DNA from 2 places in the Kribbella sp. NPDC048915 genome. Region 1 is predicted to be linked to the other one. Evidence: riboswitches for the same ligand, from Rfam matches in the RefSeq annotation. Region 1 holds a riboswitch; the other holds the start of a gene.
The links. Region 1 has a riboswitch for S-adenosylmethionine ahead of thrC (threonine synthase). Riboswitches for the same ligand answer to the same signal wherever they lie in the genome.

Region 1 (5,174 bases):
TCCCGCAACGTCTCGTACGCACTGATCGGCGAGGAGCTCGACGACGACGGTTGCGCCGAGCTGATCGAGCCGTACCGCGGGCACCGGTTCCGGGTGCAGCGCCTGCTGGAGCTCGCCGGTGTCGGACACCCCCGGTACGGCCCGCGCAAGTCGCTTCCGACGCACACGCCTGGAGCCACGCATCGACTGAGGTAGCCGTGGGAACCTGGTCCGCACCATGATCGACGGAAACGGTCTGTACCTGGTGGCGGGTCTCGCCCTGTTACTCGGAGCCGTGCTGCCGCGGCTGCTGTCCCGGTACGCCGTGTCCGCGCCGATCGCCTTCATCGGCGCGGGTCTGCTGCTCGGTCTCGTGGTGGATCAGACCCACCTCAGCCCGATCGCCGAACCTGAGCTGACCAAGCATCTGGCCGAGCTGACCGTGATCGTCGCGCTGATGGGTGTCGGCCTGGCGATCGACCGCCCGCTCAGCCTGCTCAGCTGGGCGGTGACCTGGCGGTTGCTGTTCATCGCGATGCCCGCCGGGATTGCCGCGCTCACCGGCGTCGGCTGGCTGCTCGGACTCGCGCCGGCCACCGCACTGCTCGTCGCGGCCATGCTGGCGCCGACGGACCCGGTGCTCGCCTCCGACGTCCAGGTGGAAGGTCCGACGACCGGGCCGGACGCCGAGCTGGACGAGGACGACGAGGTGCGGTTCGCGCTCACGTCCGAGGCGGGGCTGAACGACGGGATGGCGTATCCGTTCGTCTACCTGGCCATCTTCATCGCCGCCAAGAGCCTGTCGCCATGGGAGTGGGTCGCTTGGGAGGTGGTCGGGAAGTCCGTGCTGGGCGTGGCCATCGGCTTCGGCGCCGGCTGGTTGCTCGGGCGGATGACGTTCTCCGCCCCGGCCCGGAGCCTGCGGTTGTCCGAATCGAGAGAGCCGGTGCTCGCGCTGGCGATGACGTTGGGTGTGTACGGGCTCACAGAGGTACTGCACGGGTACGGGTTCATCGCGGTCTTCGTGGCGGCGCTGACGCTACGGTCGGTGGAGAGCAAACACGAGTTCCACGGCGAGCTGCACGACTTCATCGGTGAGCTCGAACACATTCTGACCTGGGGTGTTCTGCTGCTGCTCGGCGCTGCGATCACGGCTGGGTTGCTGGAGCCGCTGACATTCAGCGGTGTGCTGATCGGCGTACTGCTGGTGTTCGTCGTGCGGCCGCTGGTCGGCTGGCTGTCGCTGGCGCGGTCCGGGCTGAGCAGGTCTGAGCGGTGGGCGACGGCGGCGTTCGGCGTACGTGGCGTGGGGTCGGTGTTCTACCTGGCTGTAGCCGGGGCGTACTTCGAGGACGAGTTGCCGTGGCTGTGGGCGACATTGGGCTTCACGGTGGTCCTAAGCGTGGTGGTGCACGGTGTTGCGGCGACGCCGGTGATGCGCTTCCTGGAGCGCCGCAGCTGAGAGCGAAGCCAGGGGCGGCGCTGAGATCGCGCGTCTCGGATGCTGGGAACGAAGAACACAATATGGACCCGATTGGGTAATCTCGGGGGAGCTCATCCAGAGGGACTGAGGGAAACGGCCCGTTGACGTCCCGGCAACCCTCCCCGTCGAGACCCCCGTCCGGGGCGCTCCGCGAGGGAACGGTGCCAAATCCGTCCCGCGCCGAGATCCGGCGACCGGGGAAGATGAGGAGGGAACCTCACTCATGAGCCTGACCGCCGCCGGCACCCACACCATCCGCGAAGGTGCCTTTGGCAACGGTACGCACCTCAGCTGTCGCGCCTGTGGCGCCAAGTCGCCGCTCGGCCCGTTCTACGCCTGTATGGAGTGCTTCGGTCCGCTCGAGGTCGGATACGAGTACCCGACCATCACGCGGGAGCAGATCGAGGCCGGCCCCAAGAACATCTGGCGGTACCAGCCGCTGCTGCCCGTCCCGGTGGACGTGGCGAGCTTCCCGAACACCGAGCCCGGCTACACCCGGCTCGTCGACGCGCAGAACCTGGCCCGCGAGCTCGGCCTGCGCAAGCTGTGGGTGAAGGACGACTCCGGCAACCCGACGCACTCCTTCAAGGACCGTGTGGTTGCGTCAGCCTTGAGCGCGACCCGCGAGCTCGGCATGAAGGTCTTCGCCTGCCCGTCCACCGGCAACCTGGCCAACGCCGTCGCCGCGGCCGCCGCCCGGGCCGGGATCCGCTCGGTCGTGTTCATCCCGCACGACCTCGAGCGCCCGAAGGTGATCACCACCGCCGTGTACGGCGGCACGCTGGTCGCCGTCGAGGGCAACTACGACGACGTGAACAAGCTCGCCTCCGAGATCGCCGGTGAGGAGGAAGGCTGGGCGTTCGTCAACGTGAACGTCCGCCCGTACTACTCCGAGGGCTCGAAGACGCTCGCGTTCGAGATCGCCGAGCAGCTCGGCTGGCGGCTGCCGCAGCAGATCGTCATCCCGGTCGCGTCCGGTTCGCAGCTGACCAAGATTGACAAGGGCTTCACCGAACTCGGCAAGCTCGGCCTGGTCGACGCCACCGACTACAAGGTGTACGGCGCGCAGGCGACGGGTTGCTCGCCGGTGGCGCAGGCGTTCCGCGACGGCCACGACGTGGTCAAGCCGGTGCGCCCGGACACGATCGCGAAGTCGCTGGCGATCGGCAACCCGGCCGACGGCCCGTACGTGCTCGACGTCGCCCGCCGGACCGGTGGCGCGATCGAGGACGTCAGCGACGACGAGGTCGTCGAGGGCATCCAGTTGCTGGCCCGGACCGAGGGCATCTTCGCCGAGACCGCGGGCGGCGTGACCGTTGCGACCCTGAAGAAGCTGATCGCGACCGGACAGCTCGACCCCGAGGCCGAGACGGTGATCATCAACTCCGGCGACGGGCTGAAGACGCTCGACGCCGTGGCCGACCGGGTCGGCCCCAAGGTGACCATTCCCGCGTCGTACGACGCCTTCGTGAAGGCAGGACTGCAGTGAGTGTGAGCGTTCGCGTCCCGACCATCCTGCGGCCCTACACCCAGGGCGCGTCCGAGGTCTCCGCCGAGGGCGGCACCCTGACCGAGGTGCTCGACTCGCTCGACGCGTCGTACCCCGGGATCAAGGGGCGCGTCCTCGACGAGTCCGGCGAGCTGCGCCGCTTCGTCAACGTGTACGTCGACGACGACGACGTCCGGTTCGCCGAGGGCCTGCAGACCACGATCAAGGACGGCGGCCAGGTCTCGATCATCCCGGCCGTCGCCGGCGGCTGCTGAGAACTGCTGACATAGGCTGCTCGGGTGCGAGCGGTCGTGGTCGAGAAGTACGGCGTACTGCCGGAGGTTCGTGAGGTACCCGAGCCTTCGGCGGACGCCGGATCGGTGGTACTGCGGGTCGCGGCGACCGGATTGTGCCGGAGCGACTGGCACGGGTGGATGGGGCACGACTCCGACATCGTGCTGCCGCACGTGCCAGGGCATGAGCTGGCCGGGACGATCGCTGCGGTCGGGGCCGGCGTCACCGGGTGGGCGGTCGGGGACCGGGTCACGACGCCGTTCATCTGCGCTTGTGGTGAGTGTGAGCAGTGCCGGGAGGGCAACCACCAGGTTTGCCCGCATCAGTTGCAGCCCGGGTTCAACTACTGGGGTTCGTTCGCGGAGTACGTCGCCGTACCGTATGCGGCGGTGAACCTGGTCCGGTTGCCCGACGAGATGGATTTCGCCACCGCGGCCGGCCTCGGGTGCCGCTTCGCGACGTCGTTCCGCGCCGTACATCAGGTCGGCCGGGTCGTCGCCGGGGAACGGGTCGCCGTGTTCGGCTGCGGCGGTGTCGGGCTGTCCGCGGTGATGATCGCGTCCGCGCTGGGTGCCGAGGTGATCGCGATCGACACCAACCCGGACGCGCTGACGCTGGCCCGCGAGTACGGCGCCGCGCACACGATCGCGGCGTCCGCCGAAACCGTTGCCCACCTGCGCGACCTGGGTGCCCCGCACGTCACTATCGACGCGCTGGGCTCGAACGAAGTCATCCAACAGGCGCTGCAAGCCCTGCGCCCGCGTGGTCGCCACGTGCAGATCGGTCTGCTTCCGCAAGGCGTCCAGCTGGACGTCAGCCGCCTGATCGGCCAGGAACTGTCCTGGCTCGGCAGTCACGGCATGCCCGCGCATGCCTATCCCGAAATGCTCGCCCTGGTTGCCTCCGGCAATCTGACCCCCAACCGCCTGGTCACTCGCACCATTACTCTCGAAGAAACGCCGGAGGCGCTGGCGGCCCTCACGCACGCGACACCAGCCGGAGTCACTGTCATCACCCCGTAGCAGTCGGCCGTCCCCGACGGGCGTGAACGTCCGCGGTGGCATCGGGCAATCAGGAGTATGACTGTGACCGAGATGACCGAAGCCGGAGACGGGGAGCGGCCGCCGCCGGAGCCGGACGCGGTGCGGCTGGGCGGGGTCGAGGAGTTCGCGGGACTGTTCGACACCTACGCCGCGCCGATGCATCGCTACCTCGCGCGCCGGGTGGGCGTCGACCAGGCACACGACCTGGTCAGCGAGACCTTTCTGATCGCCTTCCGGCGACGGGGGACTTACGACCCGCGGACGGCCGGGGCGAAGGCGTGGCTGTACGGGATCGCGACCAACCTCGCGCGCCGGCACGTCCGGCAGGAGGTCCGCGGTCTGCGCGCCACGGCCCGCGCCGGAGTCCGCGAACCCACGGACCTCGCGGCGCACGACGGCTCGGTCGCCGAGCGCGTCGACGCCCAGAATCTGGCCCGCCGGATCGCGCCCGCGATCGCGGACCTGAACGACGGTGATCGCGACGTTCTGCTGCTGACGTCGTGGGCCGGCCTGACGACGGTCGAAGTGGCCGACGCGCTGGGGATCCCGGTCGGGACCGTGCGCTCGCGCCTGCACCGGGTCCGCCGCCGGCTGCACGCTCTGACTACCGCCGAGGAGGCGTACGACCATGACTGATCTGCACCCGACCGACGACCTCGACGCGGCGCTTTCCGCGCTGCATGCCGACGTACCTACCGATCCGGAGCGGCTCGGGCAGACTCGCGCGGCGTTCCTCGACACTGTCGGCCGCTCCACGACCGGGGAACCCGCCACCACCAGGGGGCGGTTCCGGAGGCGGTGGCTCGTCGCGGCCGCGGCGGTGCTCACGCTCGTCACCGGCGGATCGCTGTACGCGACGACGCTGCCGGGCGGCTCCGCCGAAGCG
Region 2 (5,174 bases), on a different contig from region 1:
CGTGCTGGTCCGCGCGGCGGTGGAACCACCGCGCTTCGCGCTCTGCCCTCGCTTCTGGGCGCCTGACGGACGGGAGCGTCCACCGGCCGCCGAACGGGCCGTGCTCGGCCGTTTGGCTGCCGATTTCTGCGCCCGCGCCGGGGAAGACGTGCGGGTCGCCATGGTCTCAGGCTACCCCGATGACCCCACGAGTCCCATGTGTCACACGCCGATCACGCCGCCCCATCCGTCGCGTCACGGCGCACCCACCACCGCCGCCGCCAGCGGATCAGGTGCCACACCAGGACGTACCCCACGAGAACGATCAGTGCGCCAGACACGAGACCGGACAGCACCAGCCGTACGGCGGTCTCACCCGCGAACGCACCGTCCACCCGGCCGAGCTCGACAGCAACACTCACGGCGGCGAAGGCGACCGCCAGGCCCAGCACGAAGTACCGCACCCACGCCGGGACTCCACTCGTGACGGCGGACGGCGACGTCCGCCGGTACCAGCGGTGGAGCCAGACCGCCAGGACGAGACAACCGCCGAGCGTGCTCACGTACTGGAGGACGCGGCTCACCTCCCAGCCCGCCGTCACTTCAGCGCCGAAGAATCCGGGAAAGCGGCGGACGAAGTACCCGTCCCAGTGTGTGAAGGCGTCCCAGATCACGTGCGTGAACGCGCCGGCCACGACGGAAACGACGGTCCACAGCACCGGCGCGCGACTCGGCTCAGGCAGGCGCGCTGCCAGACCTCGTGGAGCCAGAGCCACCAGCGGCCGCCGCAGCGCGAAGTGGAAGACGAGCAGCAGTAACAACGCCAGCAACGGGTCCAGCCAGAGCGCCGACGTGACCTTGTGCGTGAGCGTCAGCGTGAGGTTGCCGTGGATGTACTGCGTCGCGATCTGGTACAGCGGGCCGACGTACAGCAGGTCCGGGGCGACCGCACCGGCCACCAGTGCCGACGCCACGAACGGACGGCGGACCAGTGGAAGGACGGCCGCGGGATGGGCAAGGGGGAACGGCATCGCGGCAGCTTAGGGGTACGACGGGTCGTGTTACGCGCCCGTGGTGCCGTCGAGCTGCTCCCGCAAGAAGTCGGCGTGGCCACAGTGCCGCGCGTACTCGCCGATCAGGTGGATGTAGATCATCCGTAGCGTCGACTCGGTGTCCTTGAACGTGAAGCGCTCGTCCAGCGAGCGGCCGGCCGCGGCCTCGTCGGAGAGCTTCCACTCGTGGATCAGGCCCTCGTACGCCGCTTGCGCGTCGGCCGGATCGATCAGCTCGAAGTCCGCGTCCTTGCCGAGCTCCGGCGCGAACAGCGGCTCGGCCGGGTCGTCGGCGAGGTGGATCCGGAACCAGATGCGCTCGACCTTGGTGAGGTGCCGGATCAGTCCGAGCAGTGAGAGGTTCGACGGCGGTGACGGCCGCGTCGCGAGCTGCTCCGCGGTCAGACCGGCGCATTTGTAGAGCAGCGTGGTCCGGTAGAACTGCAGATAGCCCGCCAACAGCTCGTGTTCCGGTGCAGTCAGCGAGCCGTCCGGTCGGTCGACCTGCGGCGCAGTCCACTCGGCGTGCATCCCACTATCCAACATCAGACTCCAGCCACCGCACACTTTGTTTCATCCACTCCCGCGGATTGGTGTCGAGGTATCGCGCCCAGTCGGGCTCACGCTCGCCACGCAGCCAGGCGTACCGGCCGAGCGCGTAGCCGTACATCGCCTCGGTCAGATAGCCGAGCCGGCGGGTGCCGTATCCCCGGCGCCCGGTCCGATAGAACTCGAAGGCCGCGTTCGCGTTGAAAATCCCGAAACCGAAGAACACCGTGAACAGGTCCGTGAGCGGCTCGCCGTCGCGGCGATCCGGGTCGATGCGCTGCTCGCCGAGCAGTCGCTGGTGTGCGAGCTCGTGAGCCATGGTCGCGATCAGCCCGACCGGCTGCGTCGTGTCCGCCATGTCGACGGTCACGACCGTCACGCCGTCCCGCCGTTGCCAATGCGCGGCCGCCCCGGACGACGAGGACTCGAACATCGGCAGGTTCTCGAGGAGCTCGTCGGTCTCGACCGGCTGCAGGTCCAGCCGGACTCGGCCGGGCGGCACCTCCAAGCGGTCGCACATGATTGCGAACAACTCCCGGACGTCGTCCTCGGAGCCGGTGTAGCCGGCCGGCAGGAACGACCGCTCCGGAAGCACCACCTCCCGCCGCAGCACGTCCGCACCGAACTCGGCGACGTACCAGTCGAGGTTTTCGTCGATCCACTGCTGCTCCACCGGCCGGACCGGACAGCTGGCTTTCTTCCACCACATCCCCCACCACCTCCTGCCCGATCCGACGCACCACGACCACCACTTGGTTGCAGTCTCACGATACGTTCATGTATCTCACATCACGAGATACCGACTGGCGGCGGTCGTGGCCCGTTCGTTACCGTTCTCGGCAGGTCATGAGCGCCAGCGTGAAGCCCCGGCTTGCTGGCCGGCAACCCTCCTCCGCGGTGGGGTGCCCCGGGTGAAGACCAGGCCGTGCGGATACCCCGCTCGGCAAGTGCGGACTTCTCTGGGAGCAGCATCATGTCGATCCTGTCCATTCTCGAGCCGGCCAGTGCGACGACTCCGCGGCGGACGATCGCCCCTCAGGTCACCGGCGCCATCCCGGCCACTGTCGGTTCGGACCTGCTCGTCCCGCTCGCGGACGGCCGCGTCACCGACTACGCGAACTTCGACCACGGCGCGAGCGCCCCGTGTCTGGAGTCCGTCCGGGCGAGCGTCGAGGCCGCGCTGCCGTCGTACGCGTCGGTGCACCGCGGCAACGGATACGCCTCGCGGATCAGCACGCAGTGGTACGAGCGGGCCCGCGCCGAAGTGCACGCGTTCGTCGGCGCCCGGGCCGAGGACCAGGTGATCTTCACCCGGCAGACCACCGACGCACTCAACCTGCTGGCCCACGCTGTGCCGGCCGACGCCACCGTCATCGTGTTCGAGTCCGAGCACCACGCCGCCCTGCTGCCCTGGCCGGCCGAGCGGACCGTGCGGCTCGCCGCGCCGTCCAGCCCTACCGACGCCGTGACCCGGGTTGCCGACGCGCTGCGCGAGGCGCCCGAAGGTCCGCGGCTGGTCGTGGTGACCGGAGCGTCCAACGTCACCGGCGAGATCTTCCCGGTCGCCGAGATCGCCAAGGTCGCCAAGGCACACGGCGCCCGGGTCTGCCTCGACGCTGCCCAGCTCGCCCCGCACCGCCCGGTCGACATCACCGCTCTGGACGTCGACTGGGTCGCGTTGTCCGGCCACAAGCTGTACGCCCCGTACGGCGCCGGTGCGCTGATCGGTCGCTCCGACTGGCTCGACGCCGCCGACCCGTACCTGTACGGCGGTGGCGCGACGCACGCCGTCACCGATGACTCCGTCGTCTGGTCGACCGGCCCGGCTCGGCACGAGGGCGGCTCCCCCAACGTCATCGGCGCCATCGCACTGGCCAGCGCCTGTGCCGCGATCACCAAGCACCGCGACGCCATCGAGCAGCACGAGCGCAGCCTGCTGGCCCGCCTGCGCACCGGGCTCGCCCAGCTCGACAACGTCACGACGTACTCGATCTTCGGCGAGGACGCCGACCGCGTGGGCACCGTCTGCTTCACGATCACCGGTCTGACCTCGACGCTGGTGTCCGCGGCGCTGAGCGCGGAGTACGGCATCGGCGTCCGCGACGGGAAGTTCTGTGCGCACCCGCTGGTCGGCCACCTGCTCGCCGACTCCCCCGAGCACGGTACGGCGGTCCGCGCCAGCCTCGGCCTCGGTACGACGCGCGAGCATGTGGACCGGCTGGTCGCCGCCGTACGGACGCTGGCCACGACCGGTCCGCGCCGGGAGTACGCGGAGAACGCCCACGGCTGTCAGCCGGTGGACGATCCCCGCGACCTCGAGGCTCCGCGGATCTGGTGACGACCCCGGTGCCGCAGCCCTCCTACTGCTCGGGAGGCTGAAGGCCTACATGGTGAGCAGCGAACGCCAGCAGGTCCGCCCACTCCGCCGCGACCATCGCGGCGGGCTTGCCGAAGCCATGGCCGGTGTTGACCTCGATGCGGGTCAAGACGGGCTGCGGACCGGACTGGGCATGCTGCAGTGCCGCGATGAACTTGTGGCTGTGCAACGGGACCACGCGATCGTCGTGGTCCCCGGTGACGACCAGCGTCGCCGGGTACTCCGTGCCCTCGCTGATGCGATGCAGCGGCGAGTACGCCAGCAGGTCCTCGAACTGCTCCGGATCGTCCGGAAGACCGTAGTCGGACGCCCACGCCGCCCCGACGGTGAACTTGTGGAACCGCAGCATGTCCAGCACGCCCACACCGGGCAGGGCGACCGCGAACAGATCGGGTCGTTGCGTCATCACCGCACCGACGAGCAGTCCGCCGTTGCTCCGACCGTGAATCGCCAGCTGGGCCGGCGTGGTCACGCCGGTCTCGACGAGGTGCTCGGCGACGCCGATGAAGTCGTCGAAGACGTTCTGCTTGTTCTTGAGCCGTCCGGCATCGTGCCACTCGGAGCCGTACTCGCCGCCACCACGCAGGTTCGTGATGACCAGTACGCCGCCCGCCGCGAGCCAGGCCGGCCAGCCGGGCCGATAGTCCGCCTGGATCGGGATGCGGAACCCGCCGTACCCCCACATGAGCGTCGGGCGCGGCTCGGAGAAGTCCAGGTCGGACCTGGTGATCAGGAAGTAGGGCACTGGTCCGCGCTGACGCGTCACGGTGACCTGCGGCGGCGTGAACCCACCAGAGCCACGCACCAGCTCCGGCAGTGCGCGTACCTCGGCCGTGTCGGCGTGGACGACGTACGACAGCGTGGGGTCGGTTGTTGTGGACAACCCGATGAACAGCTCGTCGTACTCCGGTCCGGCGTTGAGGCCGACCACGCCCCCGCCTGGTACGTCGACCACGCGTGCGTCCGACCCGTCCAGCTTGTAGAGCGTCAGGACCGGCTGCGCATCGACGAGCGTCAGCGTGGCGAGCCCGCCCGCAGTACCGCGGACCGCCTGCAGCGTCGCCTCACCTTCTCCGATGAGGTCGGTGAACTCACCGTCCAGGGTCGACAGCACGACGCGGCCGCGCGAGGCGTCCCGGTCGGTCCGCAGGACCAGTTGATCGCCGGACATCCGTACGAACGCGATCTCGTCCTTGAACTCGTCCACCACCTTGGCC

Region 2: another riboswitch for S-adenosylmethionine. It lies ahead of AB0B82_RS30745 (aminotransferase class V-fold PLP-dependent enzyme); the one in region 1 lies ahead of thrC (threonine synthase).

The regions. Positions count from the first base shown of each region.
Region 1 is NZ_JBEZFT010000091.1:11,820-16,993, forward strand. It holds gene AB0B82_RS30625 (DNA-3-methyladenine glycosylase 2 family protein) at 1-195, shown strand, start outside; gene AB0B82_RS30630 (cation:proton antiporter) at 218-1,441, shown strand; SAM riboswitch class I at 1,531-1,672, shown strand; gene thrC (threonine synthase) at 1,686-2,951, shown strand; gene AB0B82_RS30640 (ubiquitin-like small modifier protein 1) at 2,948-3,226, shown strand; gene AB0B82_RS30645 (zinc-dependent alcohol dehydrogenase family protein) at 3,251-4,267, shown strand; gene AB0B82_RS30650 (sigma-70 family RNA polymerase sigma factor) at 4,340-4,924, shown strand; gene AB0B82_RS30655 (CU044_5270 family protein) at 4,917-5,174, shown strand, end outside.
Region 2 is NZ_JBEZFT010000092.1:6,485-11,658, reverse strand. It holds gene AB0B82_RS30765 (DNA translocase FtsK 4TM domain-containing protein) at 1-162, opposite strand, end outside; gene AB0B82_RS30760 (DUF4184 family protein) at 213-1,010, opposite strand; gene AB0B82_RS30755 (DinB family protein) at 1,041-1,562, opposite strand; gene AB0B82_RS30750 (hypothetical protein) at 1,567-2,289, opposite strand; SAM riboswitch class IV at 2,423-2,536, shown strand; gene AB0B82_RS30745 (aminotransferase class V-fold PLP-dependent enzyme) at 2,554-3,918, shown strand; gene AB0B82_RS30740 (prolyl oligopeptidase family serine peptidase) at 3,941-5,174, opposite strand, start outside.